One region of the Eubacterium sp. An3 genome, then DNA from elsewhere that is predicted to be linked to it. Evidence: predicted binding sites of a transcription regulator. Region 1 holds the regulator's gene; the other holds the start of a gene.
The links. Region 1 encodes NrdR, which represses ribonucleotide reductase genes. Its sites were predicted from a motif close to CACNANATNTNGTG; they were not measured.

Region 1 (7,944 bases):
ACGATACAGATCTCTGGACAACTCTTCTTTCAAATCCGACGGCGACAGGCTGCTGTCCGTAGGCCGGATGGCTTCATGAGCATCCTGAATCTTGCCGGCTCCCGTCTTCCTGGCAGTGCCGTTTCCCACAAAATCTTCTCCGTACCGGGTTCTGATATACTCCTGGCAGGCTGCATCCGCTTCCTCGGATATTCTGGTGGAGTCTGTACGAAGATAAGTAATGAGACCGATGGTCCCGCGGCCTTTCAGAGAAACGCCTTCATAGAGCTCCTGCGCCAGACGCATGGTCTTCTGCGTAGACATATTCAGCTTCTTGGAAGCTTCCTGCTGCAGGGTACTGGTAGTAAATGGCAGCGGCGGTTTTTTCCTCCGCTCCCCGCGCTTGATACCCAGAACTTCATAGCGGCATCCTTCCAGTTCTTTTGTGATACGCTCCACATCTTCTTTGCTGCGGAGTTCGATTTTACCATCTTTGTCGCCTGTAAAATGCGCTTCCAGCGGTTTTTTCACGCCTTCCACCTGCAGATCCGCATCTATGCTCCAGTATTCTTCCGGAATAAACTCATTAATCTCTTTTTCGCGGTCAGATATGATACGCAGCGCCACTGACTGCACACGTCCGGCGCTCAGTCCTCTCTTAATCTTTGACCAGAGAATCGGGCTGATCTTATAACCCACAATACGGTCCAGCACGCGCCGCGCCTGCTGCGCATCCACCAGGTTCATATCAATATCCCGGGAATTCTTAATCGATCTCTTCACCGCATCCTTCGTGATCTCATTGAAAGTAATCCGGCTGCATTTTTTTCCTTCCAGCTTCAGAGCGTTATAAAGATGCCAGGAAATCGCTTCGCCTTCCCGGTCCGGGTCCGTTGCGAGATAAACTTTATCTGCCTTTTTCACTTCCTTGCGAAGTTGAGCCAGAATCTCTCCCTTCCCCCGGATTGTTATATATTTCGGTTCATAATCATTATCAAAATCAATTCCCATAGAACTTTTGGGAAGATCACGGACATGTCCGTTGGAGGCAATGACCTTATAACTTTTTCCCAAAAACTTCTGAATCGTTTTTGCCTTTGCAGGTGATTCCACAATCACTAACTTGCTTGCCATTTACAATACACTCCCAACTTATATATAGATAGATGGCATAAAAAAACTCTTAACCTCATATTCCAGGACAAATATTTTGCTATATTATTCTGATAAAAAGCCTTGTCCTGTAAAACAATTATCAATAATACACCATTTCACATGGGTTCGCAAGAAAAAAATTTTTAAAATTTTCTCAGATAAGTGTTCTGTGACGGCTGATAAATATACTGAGAAATCTCCATTTCCAATAAAATATACTGCAATTTTACAAAATTATACCCGCTTTTCTCTAAAAGTTCATTAAAACTTGTCGGATTTTTTGCATCCAGAAGTTCATAGATTCGCTGCTGTTCCGGATCTTCCAAAAGACACGCTGCCCGTTCTTTTGCAAACTTTACCTGTTCTTTTCCATTCTTTTTCTCAGATTTTGCATACTTGGCAAGTAACTGACCGGCAATGTCTTCGGGACACTGTACCAGAGAGGCTCCTTCCGCGATGAGTCTGTTGCATCCGGCGCTCAGCGGATCCGAAACTCTCCCCGGCATTGCGAACACCTCTTTCCCTTGTTCCAGTGCCTGGTCTATGGTGATAAAAGAACCGCTTTTTTCTCCTGCCTCCAGCACAAATACTCCGTCCGCGATTCCACTGATCAGACGATTCCTGAGCGGAAACAATCCCGGACTGTTGGGAACGCCGAGATTATATTCTGACAGCACACCTCCTCTTTCATACATTTGCATATATAAAGAAAAATTCTCCCGGGGATACATACTATCGATGCCTCCGCCCAGAATTCCAAGAGTGTATCCTCCGGCCCGAAGTGCTCCTCTGTGGCTTGCAGCATCAATTCCCGCTGCCAGACCGCTGACGATCTGGATGCCCTGCAGCGCCAATGACTCCGCGAAGCTCTGCGCCATATGAAGACCGTAGGGAGTCGCCGCCCGGGATCCCACCATGCCAAGCACCGGCATATCCTCTGCCGGAAGCCTTCCTTTGACATATATGCCATACGGAGGATCAAACAGCTGCCTGAACTTCCGGGGATACTCCGGAGATTCCCAATGCACAAAATGCACGCCGGAAGTCTCCAACTTCTGCATCGACTGATTTATCCTATATGTATTGCGGGAGTTTTGTAAATATACGCACTGCTTTGGACTCAGGATATCTTCGTACTCTCTCTTTCCCGCATGATACAGGACTGCCGGATGGATAAAGCGGTCCAGCAGCTTCTTTCTGGACACACTGCCTACTCCGGATATGTTCACAAACCAATACCAGAAAAACGCGTTGTTTTCTTCCACTTTATAATCTGTCTCTTTATCGCTCATATCTGCCCCCCGACCATTCTCACCCGACGCCCCTGCGTCCCGCGGTATCACTCTGCCGCAAAATACCTCCGTGCGGAACGCTCTACGATGCTACGGCGTATCCGGATCTTGCCCAAAAGGCGCAGTCCGGCGGAACATCAGCGCCTCCCGCAGATGTTCTTCCCTGATCCGGGCGGAGCCTTCCATATCAGCGATTGTTCTTCCCACTTTGAGAATACGGTTGTATGAGCGGCCGGTCAGCCGCAGACGGTCAAATACTTCTTTCATCAGCTTCCGTGAATTCTCATCCAGCACGCAGTATTTTTTCACTTCTTTCGGCGTCATACGTCCGTTAAAATTACTTCCGCCTGATTTAAAACGTTCCTTTTGCAGTCCCCATACCTCCCGGACTCTTTCCCGGACCATCGCTGAAGTTTCTCCTTCTTTCTCCTCCGTCATCGTCTCATAAGACATTTTGTCACAGCGCACAAAAAGATCCAGACGATCCAGAATGGGCCCGCTCAGACGATTCTGATAATGAAAGATCTCCCTCGGACTGCAATGGCAGTATCTTCGGTCAGGAAAATATCCGCACGGGCAGGGATTGGCCGCGGCAATAAAAATAAAATCCGCCGGAAATGTCACCGTTTTACCATTTCTGATCTGTCTGACCTGATGATCTTCCAGCACTACCCGGAACATCTCAATTAATTCTCTTTTAAATTCCGGAAACTCATCCAGGAATAATACCCCATGATGTGCCAGAGTCACTTCCCCGGGGCTCGGATTCTTTCCTCCTCCGAACATTCCGGCCATGGTGACAGAAGAAGACGGAGCCCGGAAAGGTCTGTTCTCCACCAGAGAAAAACCTTCCCGCAGCAACCCTTTCACACTGTATACCATGGTAGCGTCTATCATCTCTTCTCTGGTCATTCCCGGCATAATCCCCGGCGTGCATGACGCCAGCATGGACTTGCCCGCTCCGGGCGGCCCGTCCAGAAACAGATTGTGATATCCGGCCACAGCAATCTCCAGCGCTCTCTTAGCCATACGCTGTCCTTTTACCTCCGATAAATCAGGATACCCGGCCCCTCCGTCCGGACGTCCCGCCGCTCTTATTGTTTTCCCCACATCTTTAACACAGGTTACGATTTTTCTTTCGGAATATTCATCCTCTGCCGTCCCCCTCAAAAAGGCGGTCACTTCTTTTAAATTGGCAAAACCCAGAACCCTCATCTCCGGCAGGAGAGACGCCTCCTGCACATTGGCCGGAGGAACTACACAGGTATGGTATCCCGCTTCCTGCGCAGTCCTCAGGATAGCGAGCACACCCGTAACAGGCGACAGCATACCGTCAAGAGCCAGCTCGCCCAGAAATACAATTCCTCTGACAGCACTTTGCGGTATCAGTCCCATGGCTGTCATAATGCCGACGGCGATGGCCATATCATAGCAGGTACCGCTTTTTCTCACGTCTGCCGGCGCAAGATTCACTGAGACACGTCTAGGAGGAAGATGGCAGCCTGTATTCTTCAGGGCAGTGCGAACTCGTTCCTTTGCCTCCTTCACTTCAGAAGACAGATGTCCGGTCAGACCAAAAACCGGAAGACCGTCACTAACATCTGCCTGTACTGTAATGATCTCTCCATGTACGCCCTGTACCATACCGCTTAAAACTTCTGCTACCATGTTTCACCTCCTGACTTTTCCAGATTTTAACATATTATTTTTACATTTTCAAGTGTATTTTACATTATTTTACATTTTATATTCTAAAAAAACTCCGGTATTGCTCATACCGAAGTTTTTTAATGTTTTATGCTTTACACGCCTTTTATTTCTGACTCTCCCTGTCCGCCGGCATCGCTGCTGGAATCCAGCATCTTTTTCAGTTCATTCATAAATGTATTAACATCTTTGAACTCCCTGTAAACCGATGCAAATCGAACATATGCCACCTGCTCCAGTGATTTGAGCCGTTCCATGACAATCTCGCCGATAACCTTGCTTTCAATCTCCTTATACTCCAGATTGAAAATGTCATTCTCGATCTTATTGACAGTCTCTTCTATCTTCTCCACAGGAATCGGCCGCTTGTGGCAGGCACGAAGAACGCCGGCCATGATCTTGCTCCTGTCATATGGCTCCCGGCTCCTGTCCTTCTTTATGACAGTGAGAGGAATGATCTCTACCTTTTCGTATGTGGTAAAACGTTTCCCACATTCATCACACTGTCTTCTTCTCCGGATGGACGCATTGTCATCCGCAGGTCTGGAATCAATCACGCGGGTGTTATCCATACCGCAAAATGGACATTTCATACATGTTCCTCCCTGGCTGTATCTTATGTATCCCGGTCAGTGCAGTGCGCGTTCCTGAAAACGGGAAAAGCACTGCACTGGGAAAAGGAACCAATCAGCTTAATTTCTCTCTCAGTGCCAGGTTGATTCTGCCCATCTTGTCGATCTCGAGAACTTTTACTCTCACCTTGTCACCGATATTGACCACATCTTCTACTTTATTTACTCTGTCTCTGGATAATTTGGAAATATGAATCAGTCCGTCTTTGTTCGGAGCAAGCTGTACAAATGCACCGAAATTCATGATTCTCACAACTTCACCTTCATAGATAGCTCCGACCTCTACCGGCTCCACAATAAGACGAATCAGCTCCATAGCCTTATGAATCATATCCTGTTCCACGCCGCAGATATCCACTCTTCCGTCATCGTTGATATCAATCTTCACGCCGGTCTCATCAATGATGCCGTTGATAGTCTTGCCCTGTTTGCCGATGATCTCGCTGATCTTATCCGGCTCCACATGCATCTGCTGAATCTTAGGCGCGTATTTACCAACCTCCGGTCTTGGCTCGGCGATTACCGGCTCCATAACCTCAGTAAGAATGTACTCTCTTGCAGCCTTTGCCTTTGTGATGGCTCCTTTGATGATGTCCGGCGTCAGGCCGTGAATCTTGATATCCATCTGGATGGCAGTGATACCATCATGAGTTCCGGCAACCTTGAAATCCATGTCTCCAAAAAAGTCTTCCAGCCCCTGAATATCTGTAAGGATCAGATAATCGTCATCAGTATCTCCGGTCACAAGACCTGTGGAGATACCAGCTACCGGTTTCTTAATCGGAACACCAGCTGCCATCAGAGACAGGGTGGAGGCACACACGCTGGCCTGTGAAGTGGAACCGTTGGATTCCAGTGTCTCGGATACGGTACGGATTGCGTACGGGAACTCATCCTCGCTTGGCAGCACCGGTACCAGCGCCCGCTCTGCCAGAGCGCCATGTCCGATCTCCCGGCGTCCCGGTCCTCGGCTCGGCTTGGTCTCGCCCACAGAATAGCTAGGGAAATTATAATGATGCATATATCTCTTGGATGTTACATTTACATCTATGCCATCCACCTTCTGTACTTCGGATAACGGCGCCAGTGTTGTGATCGTCATGATCTGTGTCTGTCCTCTCTTGAACATACCGGAACCGTGTACTCTAGGCAGAATGTCGATCTCTGCGGACAGCGGGCGGATCTCGTCGATCGCTCTGCCGTCCGGACGTTTGTGATCTTTTAAGATCATTTTGCGGACAGTCTTTTTCTGGAACTTGTACACAGCGTCGCCGATCAGCGGCAGCCAGTCTTCATGCTCTTCCGCATATCTTTCTTCCAGTTTCTCCTCAATCTGGCGGATGTTTTCTTCACGCACCTGCTTCACATCGGTAAATACCGCTTCTTCCATGGCTTCCGGTGTAATGAACTCCACCATGTCGTTCCACAGTTCTTCCGGTGTGTCCACATGCTCATAGTCATGTTTCTCTTTACCGCACTCATCAACGATCTTCTGAATAAATGCGATAATCTCTTTGTTGACCTCATGAGCCTTAAAAATAGCGTCGATCATCACATCCTCCGGCACCTCGTTGGCGCCCGCCTCGATCATGATAACCTTCTCTGCGGTGGATGCAACGGTCAGCGCCAGGTCGGATACCTGCTGCTGATCCGCTGTCGGGTTCACGATGAACTCTCCATCAATGAGTCCCATCTGTGTGGCTGCGATCGGTCCGTCAAACGGGATGTCGGAAATACAGGTGGCAATGGAAGAACCGAGCATCGCTGTCACCTCCGGTGAACAGTCCGGATCCACAGACATCACCAGGTTATTTAAAGTTACGTCATTTCTGTAATCCTTCGGGAAAAGCGGACGCATCGGACGGTCAATGACACGGGATGTGAGCACAGCATGCTCGGACGCCTTTCCTTCTCTCTTATTAAATCCTCCCGGAATCTTTCCGACAGAGTACATTTTCTCCTCAAACTCCACGCTCAGAGGGAAGAAATCAATTCCTTCTCTCGGCTTATCGGATGCAGTGGCCGTAGACAGTACCACCGTATCTCCGTAATGCATAAATGCCGCGCCGTTGGCCTGAGCGGCAACTCTTCCGATCTCGACCGACAGAGTTCTTCCTGCCAGTTCCATGGAAAACTGTTTTATCATTCTGATACCTCCTAAATCCATTATGACAAACATAATACGGGAAGGTTAAAAAACACTGCCCGTATCCACGCATCATTGGGAAGGCTCCGAAACAACTGAAAAATACACTGTTCACCAATGTGCTTTTCAGAAGTCCCGGTCACGCACTTCCCATTGTTTGTCTGCTATATTATTATTACTATTGCCTAATCTTGCTTATTTTATCACACCGCGCAGAAGAATACCAGACTTTTTTTCTATTATATCCCTTTTTATTTTATTCCGGTTCTCATTGTTCTCTTCATTGACAACCCGGAGATTTCATTTTATCATACAATCATTATAAAATATTCCGGACAAGCAATCTGACAAATAATCTGATATTAAAAATAATTCGAGGTACTGCCATGAAAGAAACGCAATTATTACAAACACAGGCATACGATTATCTCATTGAACACATCAAAAAAGGAGAACTTCAGCCTGATACCATATATTCTCTAAATCAGCTGGCAAAAGAATCAGGATTTTCCCGGACGCCTTTCCGGGACGCCGTGCTGCGTCTTGAACAGGAACGTTATCTTGACATTCTTCCCAGCAAAGGATTTATTCTCCACAAAATGACAAGGGAAGACATTATCGAAACTTATCAGATCCGAAACGCCATCGAAGTCTACTGTTTCAAACAGCTTTCCCAAAACCTTCACACGGACCGGGGACAACAGTATTATAAAAAGCTCTCTTCCAAAGTTGACAGCCAGAAGGAGATTACTGAAACCACCTGCTCAACTGAAGATTTCGGCAGAAAAGATTATGAATTTCACCGCAGTCTTGTCCAATACGTGGGCAATGAATCCATGCTGGAAATTTACCGCCGGTTTATGTACCGGATCTTCTGGCTGAATGTCACCTCCTTCTCCAGAGAGGGACGTATGGAAGAAACTATCACAGAACATGAAGCATTTCTCCGGATGCTCCGGGAACATGATATGAACGGTCTGGAAAATATGGTGGAGCACCACCTGACCACCGCTCAGAATATCAATCTCAAACT
Region 2 (7,944 bases), on a different contig from region 1:
TATTCTGGACGGATATTTCGTGCAGGGCGCACATCACCTAAATGTTAATGTGATGAACCGCGAACTTCTCCTTGACGCCATGGAACATCCGGAAAACTATCCGACGCTTACCATCCGGGTATCCGGCTACGCCGTGAACTTTAACCGCCTGAGCCGGGAACAACAGCTGGAGGTCATCATGCGAACCTTCCATGAGGCAGTTTAACTTTTATTAAAATTTTAACACAAAAAAAGGATTCTGTTTCTACCGCTTTAAAAGCGGTGGAATACAGAATCCTTTTTTCTAACTGTAATACACACAGTCTATCAGTCCAATTGTTCGTTCAGAGACAATATTAAACTAATTTTGCTGTATTCAGTTTTACGCCAGGGCCCATTGTAGAAGTCAGTGTAGCACTTCTGATATACTGTCCTTTTGCTGCCGCTGGTTTTGCTTTAATAATAGCATCTATTAATGTCTGGAAGTTTTCGTTTAACTGCTCCTCTGTGAAAGAAGCTTTTCCGATTGGCACGTGAACGATGTTGGTCTTATCCAATCTGTACTCAATCTTACCGGCTTTTAATTCCTGAACGGCTTTGCCTACGTCCATGGTTACGGTGCCGGCTTTCGGGTTAGGCATTAAGCCTTTCGGTCCGAGGATACGTCCCAGACGTCCTACTACGCTCATCATGTTCGGTGTTGCAACAACTTTGTCAAACTCAAGCCATCCTTCGTTCTGGATCTTCGGAATCAACTCCTCTGCTCCTACGAATTCTGCGCCTGCTGCTGCAGCTTCCTCTGCCTTGTCGCCTTTTGCGAAAACAAGGACACGAACTTTTTTACCAGTTCCGTGAGGCAGTACAACCGCACCACGAATCTGCTGGTCTGCGTGACGTCCGTCAAGACCCATCTTTAAGTGAGCTTCGATTGTCTCGTCAAATTTTGCACTGGCTGCTTTTTTTACGATGGCGATAGCTTCCGGTGCTTCGTATAAATTGGTTTTATCTCTGAGCTTTGCAGCTTCCTGATATCTCTTACCTTTTTTCATTTTAAAAATAACCTCCTGTGGTATTATCGGGAGCGACCCTCCCACTTCGTCAAATTAAATCCTTCAAAATTACAATTAGTCCTCAACAGTGATTCCCATGCTTCTTGCAGTACCTGCAATCATGCTCATAGCTGCTTCGATACTAGCTGCATTTAAGTCCGGCATTTTCATTTCGGCAATCTCTTTAATCTTATCTTTGGAGATAGATGCCACTTTTGTTCTGTTTGGTTCGCCGGAACCGGATTTGATGTTGCAGTATTTCTTTAATAATACTGCTGCCGGTGGAGTTTTTGTAATGAAACTGAATGTTCTGTCCTGATATACCGTGATTACGACAGGGATGATCAGATCGCCTTTATCTGCTGTTCTTGCGTTGAACTCCTTCGTAAACTGTACGATATTTACTCCGTGCTGACCTAAGGCCGGACCTACAGGCGGTGCAGGAGTTGCCTTGCCTGCCGGAATCTGTAATTTAATATAACCTGTTACTTTCTTCGCCATGATAGCTAACCTCCTATTGTGGTAATTGCGGGAATCTCCCTCCCACTGTCCTGTTCAGACATCTTATAATTTCTTTACGTCTAAAAATCCAATCTCTACAGAAGTCTCCCGACCGAACATATCCACCTCGATGGTCACGGTCTGCTTGCCCATGTTAATATCTTTGACCTGGCTCACACGACCTTCCCATGCGCCGGATACCACTTCGATCAGATCGCCGACTTCCACATCGATCTCAACCTCTTCTTCCGTCTCAGCGATGCCCAGATTTCTCATCTCAGCCATCGTCAGAGGGATAGGCTCAGATCCCGGGCCTACGAAACCTGTAACGCCTCTTGTGTTGCGGATGACGTACCATGTGTCGTCATTCATAACCATGTTTACAAGAACGTATCCGGGAAACATCTTTTTGGAAACATTTTTTTTAACTCCGCCCTTCATCTCTACAACTTCCTGAAGGGGAACTCTGACTTCGAATATCTGATCCTGCAGCTTTCTGTTTTCAATTGTCTTTTCAATATTCGCTTTTACTTTATTTTCATAGCCTGAGTAGGTATGGACCACATACCAGTTCAATTCTGACATATATTCACCTTTACCCTTTTGCTAGACAAGAAAATTAATTCCATACTGAAGAACCATATCCAGGGTAGCAATGATGATACCAAGGATTACAGATACCACTGCGACAGTCGCTGTTTCTCGTACCAGCCTGTCCTTATCCGGCCAGGTGATCTTTTTAAACTCGGACTGAAGACCACGGAACCAACCACGGATTCCTGTTTTCTTTTTTTCGTCGCTCATGTCATCACTCCTTATAAACGGTTCAACTATTTTGTTTCCTTATGAACAGTATGCTTCCTGCAGAATCTGCAATACTTGCTGGTTTCCAGTCTTTCCGGATGATTCTTTTTCTCCTTCGTAGTATTGTAGTTACGCTGCTTGCACTCTGTACATGCCAATGTAATCTTCACGCGCACAACTTCCACCTCCAATTTTTTAATTATGCATTTGTCTTTTTTAGGCATAAAAAAAAGACCTATTCCATCGCCAGCTTAATATACCATACCGTACGTCCGGAGTCAATCCCTTTTTTACAGCGGGATTATATTCTGCATGATATTCCATCTCCTGCTTCCCGCCGTTCAAATTTCTCCTTTTTTATAAAAATATATAAAATGTACAGCCGTCTATTTTTGTTGTGCATAAATTATCCACAATCACCTGTGGATTTTGTGGATAATGTGGATAACTTTTTATTTTATTGTTGATAAGTCTCTGTTTTCCTCGTCCATTTGACTTTTCCACACTTCTACCGAAAATGTGGATAACTTTCCAGGATATCCCCCTTTATAAACAAATCAGCCAATTGTCAGAACTGTTTTTTATTGTCTGATAATATCTTACCCTTTTTTACGGAAAATGCAACAACTATTTTCCGTTGACGAAACCCTCGTCCGGTGATACTATTGTGGTACGCAACTCACTATATAGTGTTTGTTTTCATCGCAATTACTATATATTGTGTTTCGTCTATATGACATATTAAAGGAGTTTTACTATATTATGGGAAAACAGATTCAGAAGCGCAACGGCGACCTGGTTCCTTTTGATTCCATCAAGATCTTGAATGCGATCCATCGCGCCAGCACTGCCTCCGAGGATCATCTGACTCCCGCGGATCTTTCTTATCTGACACAGAAGGTCTGCGATGCCGTGGAAGATGTGGAGGTTCCCACCGTTGAGCAGATACAGGATATTGTGGAGGCCATGCTGATCCGCTACGATTTCGCATCCACCGCCAAGGCTTATATTTTGTACCGGGCGGAACATGCCAAGATCCGCAGCACCGAGTTCGATCTGATGAATATTTATGAGCGTCTGACCTACTCCAGCGCCAAATCGGAGAATATTAAGCGGGAGAACGCCAACATCGACGGCGACACTGCCATGGGAACCATGCTCCGGTACGGTTCGGAAGGTTCCAAGTATTTCATCACCAACTACGTGCTGCCGAAAGATATCGGAGCGGCCCACACCAACGGAGACATCCATATCCATGATATGGATTTTTATATGCTGACGGAGACCTGCTGCCAGATCGATCTGATCCGCCTGTTCAAGAGCGGATTTTCCACCGGACACGGCTATGTGCGTGAACCCCAGTCCATCATTACTTATGCGGCGCTGGCCTGTATCGTCATTCAGGCCAACCAGAACGAGATGCACGGCGGCCAGAGTCTCCCGAACTTTGACTACGCCATGGCAGAAGGCGTATCCAAGACCTACACGAAAGAATATTTCAAGGCTTTGCGCTCCTTCGTGGAGGTTCGGCTGCGCTATGACAGGCAGAAGGCTGAGACCCTGGAAAAGGTGTTAAGAAATGCAGTGACCTTTCCTCTGAAGATGGGACAGGAACAGACTTACCTTGACGCCTTCCGCCAGCTTCCTCTGGAGGACAGCCTCAAGGAAAATCTGGATGAAATGCATAGCTTCTGCATGGAACAGGCCATGCAGTATACGGAAGAGCAGACCCGTCAGGCCATGCAGTCCCTCATCCACAACCTGAACACCATGCATTCCAGAGCCGGAGCACAGGTTCCGTTTTCTTCCATTAATTATGGGACGGACACCTCGCCGGAAGGCCGCATGGTCATCCGAAACCTGCTGGAGTCTACCATAGATGGTCTGGGAGCAGGAGAAACCCCTATTTTCCCGGTACAGATCTTCAAAGTAAAAGAAGGCGTCAATTATAATCCGGGCGACCCGAATTACGATCTGTTCCAGCTGGCCATCAAAACTTCAGCCAAACGCCTGTTTCCGAACTTCAGTTTCATTGACGCGCCATTCAACCTGTCTTATTACAAAGAAGGCGATCCTAATACAGAAGTCGCTTACATGGGCTGCCGGACCAGGGTTCTCGGCAACGTCCATGACCCGGACAGACAGGTTACTTTCGGGCGGGGTAACTTAAGTTTTACTTCCATCAACCTGCCCCGGCTGGGAATTGAAGCCCACGGCGATCTCGAAGTTTTTTATCAGAAACTTGATGATATGATGGATCTTGTTATCCGTCAGCTGCTGCATCGATTTAAGATTCAGGCGGCCAGAAAGGTACGCAACTATCCTTTCCTGATGGCCCAGGGCATCTGGATTGATTCCGAGCACCTGTCCATTGACGACACCATAGGCGAGGTACTGAAGCACGGAACACTGAGCGTCGGTTTTATCGGCCTTGCAGAGACATTAAAGGCGCTCATCGGCAAACATCACGGCGAGAGTGAAGAAGCACAGAAACTGGGGCTCGCCATCATCAGCCACATGCGTCATAAACTGGACGCTGAGTCCCAGAAGACAGGTCTTAATTTCACCTTGCTTGCCACCCCTGCCGAGGGGCTGAGCGGACGTTTTGTAAAAATGGACCGCAAAAAATACGGAGAACTGCCGGGCATCACTGACAGAGAGTATTACACCAATTCTTTCCACGTACCGGTATATTATCCGATCAAGGCATACCGGAAGATTGAGCTGGAAGCGCCATATCATGCGCTGACCAACGCCGGTCACATCAGCTATGTGGAGCTTGACGGCGATACCAGCCGTAACCTTCCTGCCTTCGAATCCATTATCCGGTACATGAAAGAACAGGGCGTCGGTTACGGTTCTATCAATCACCCGGTTGACCGCGACCCGGTTTGCGGGTATACTGGAGTCATTAACGACGTCTGTCCACGTTGTGGAAGGCGGGCCGGAGAATCCATCTCCATCGAGAAGCTTCTGGAACTTCAGAAGAAGTATCCGGACGTCCCGCCCATCAAAAGATAGAAAGGAGCATTTTTATGTTGAATAATAAAACAGCAGAAACCACTGCAATCGGAAAAAATGTCGACTTTGACCGCATCAGAAGAATCACCGGATATCTGGTGGGTACTATGGATCGTTTTAATAACGCCAAAAAAGCCGAAGAAAGAGACCGCGTAAAACATGGCCTTTGAGTTACGCTTAAGCGGTCTGGTGGAAGAGTCCATCGTGGACGGACCGGGACTCCGTTATGTCGTTTTTGTGCAGGGATGCCCGCATCACTGCAAAGGCTGTCACAATCCCCAGACTCACTCTTTTACTGACGGCTATGTGGAAACAATAGACTATATTTTTAGAGAATACAGAAAGAATCCTCTCCTTTCCGGCATCACTTTTTCCGGCGGAGAACCTTTCTGCCAGCCGGAACCTCTGGCAGCCCTGGGACGCATGGTACGCGCCACCGGCGGTCATGTTATGACTTACACAGGTTATGTCTATGAAGATTTGCTGGAGATGGCCAAGACAGACCCTGCTATTGGCAATCTTTTGTCTGTGACCAATGTGCTGGTGGACGGTCCTTATGTCGAAGAACTGCGCGACCTGACGCTGGAATTCCGCGGAAGCAGCAACCAGAGGCTTATCACCCTGGATCAGCCGGCAGACGCCCCGCTGTAATCTGCATCATCCTGCGCCAGCCCAGCCATTTTCCGGTTACAAGGAGATACATTTATGGAAACTATACGAATCAAGTATTTCTCTGATGAGATTGAGAAATTAACCTACATAGAAAACAAGTCGGACTGGATCGACCTGCGGGCCGCCGCAGACGTCTCATTGAAGAAAGGAGAGTTTGCTCTCATTCCTTTAGGCGTCGCCATGGAGCTTCCGGCGGGTTATGAGGCCCATGTGGTGCCCCGAAGTTCCACATTCAAGAATTTTGGCGTCATCCAGACCAATCACATGGGTGTCATCGACGAATCCTACTGCGGCGACAATGACCAGTGGTACATGCCGGTTCTCGCCGTGCGTGACACCGAGATTCACGTCAATGACCGCATCTGTCAGTTCCGTATCATGAAGCACCAGCCTGTCATCCATTTTGAGGAGACAGACACGCTTCACCACACGGACCGGGGCGGTTTTGGCAGTACAGGAAAGGCGTAATATGTTTGATATATTAGAGAAACTTAATATATTAAAAAAATCTGTACAAAAGAAAAAACCGGGAATGCACCGTCTGCATTTCCGGTTTTTCCGTTATATTTATTGTAAATTCTGTCATAAAACTCATACAAACAGCCGGGCAGATGCGCCTTCTTCTGTCGTTCCGGTCCGTCTGCCCTCCCGTAATCTGCTGCGCTTCCTCTTTTATGACCGTGTTCTTCCCATCCTTTATCCGAGGAACTGTCCTGTCTGCGGCGTTCTGCTTCCTTACAGGGACTATGTATGCAGCAAGTGCGCTCCGCAGCTTCCCTATGTGCAGGAACCGACCTGCCTGTCCTGCGGCAAACCGGTCTCTTCTAGAGAGCAGGAATATTGCTACGACTGCCGCATATTTCCCAAAAGCTTTCGTTCCGGCCTGGCGCTTTTTCTGTATAACGAAAAGACACGTCCTGCCATGACGGCCTTCAAGTACAAGAATCGCCGCGTTCTCTCCCAGTTCTTTGTCCGCGAAATCTTTTCTCGCCATGCAGCAGATATTCTCCGACGGAAACCGGACGTACTGGTTCCCGTTCCCATCCACAGCCACAAACGCCGTCTGCGGGGTTATAATCAGGCGGAACTTCTGGCCCGGGATCTGTCCGTCCTGCTGCATATTCCATGCCTGAGTCACCTGCTTCTGCGCACCATTGACACGCCGCCCCAAAAAGCTCTCCGCCCTCAGGCGCGTCTCAACAACCTGCAGGACGCATTCATGGTCAATCCCGCCTGCCGGAAGGAAATTACAGGCATCAACACGGTTCTCTTAATTGACGATATCTACACCACGGGAGCCACCATGGAAATCTGCACCCGCATCCTCCACGCCGCCGGAGTGAAAAATGTATATATTTACTCCGTATGTATCGGCGTCTCCAGAGATTAAAACCAGTTTTTTACACGCTGCCCTCCATCAGACAGTCTCTAAGCCCTGTATATCTCTTCTGCTCCGACTCGTTGCGGATCATCTGCTCCACCATAGTCTGGCGGCCGATGATGGCCACGCACCGCTGCGCTCTGGTCACCGCCGTGTAGAGCAGATTCCTGTTGCACAAAATGGACGGGCCGCTTAAGAGCGGCAGCACCACTGCCGGGTACTCGCTGCCCTGGGACTTATGTATGGTGATGGCGTAAGCCAGCTCCAGTTCATCCAGATTGGAGAACGGGTACTCCACCTGGCGGTTCTCATCAAAGACTACGGTCACTTTTTCCGTAAATGTATTAATCTTGCGGATGACGCCCATGTCTCCGTTAAAAACGCCCAGTCCTTCTTCCACGGAAAATCCTTTTTTATTGACGACCTTCCACTCGATCTTATAGTTATTCTTTATCTGCATCACCTTGTCTCCCTCCCGGAAAACTCCGGTGTGCACTTCCCGCTCTTCTTTATCGGACGAGGCGGGATTCAGATAAT

Region 2: the regulator NrdR is predicted to act here: its motif matches at 3,043-3,056, upstream of B5F87_RS14145 (anaerobic ribonucleoside triphosphate reductase).

What each region holds. Positions count from the first base shown of each region.
Region 1 is NZ_NFIR01000002.1:167,286-175,229, forward strand. It holds gene topA (type I DNA topoisomerase) at 1-1,113, opposite strand, end outside; gene dprA (DNA-processing protein DprA) at 1,278-2,426, opposite strand; gene B5F87_RS03170 (YifB family Mg chelatase-like AAA ATPase) at 2,517-4,094, opposite strand; gene nrdR (transcriptional regulator NrdR) at 4,229-4,726, opposite strand; gene B5F87_RS03180 (polyribonucleotide nucleotidyltransferase) at 4,821-6,911, opposite strand; gene B5F87_RS03185 (GntR family transcriptional regulator) at 7,298-7,944, shown strand, end outside.
Region 2 is NZ_NFIR01000019.1:42,562-50,505, forward strand. It holds gene pflB (formate C-acetyltransferase) at 1-205, shown strand, start outside; gene rplA (50S ribosomal protein L1) at 336-1,028, opposite strand; gene rplK (50S ribosomal protein L11) at 1,104-1,529, opposite strand; gene nusG (transcription termination/antitermination protein NusG) at 1,593-2,114, opposite strand; gene secE (preprotein translocase subunit SecE) at 2,136-2,333, opposite strand; gene rpmG (50S ribosomal protein L33) at 2,360-2,509, opposite strand; gene B5F87_RS14145 (anaerobic ribonucleoside triphosphate reductase) at 3,096-5,354, shown strand; gene nrdD (anaerobic ribonucleoside-triphosphate reductase) at 5,369-5,524, shown strand; gene nrdG (anaerobic ribonucleoside-triphosphate reductase activating protein) at 5,514-6,005, shown strand; gene B5F87_RS14160 (dUTP diphosphatase) at 6,060-6,494, shown strand; gene B5F87_RS14165 (ComF family protein) at 6,496-7,416, shown strand; gene B5F87_RS14170 (ATP-dependent RecD-like DNA helicase) at 7,427-7,944, opposite strand, start outside.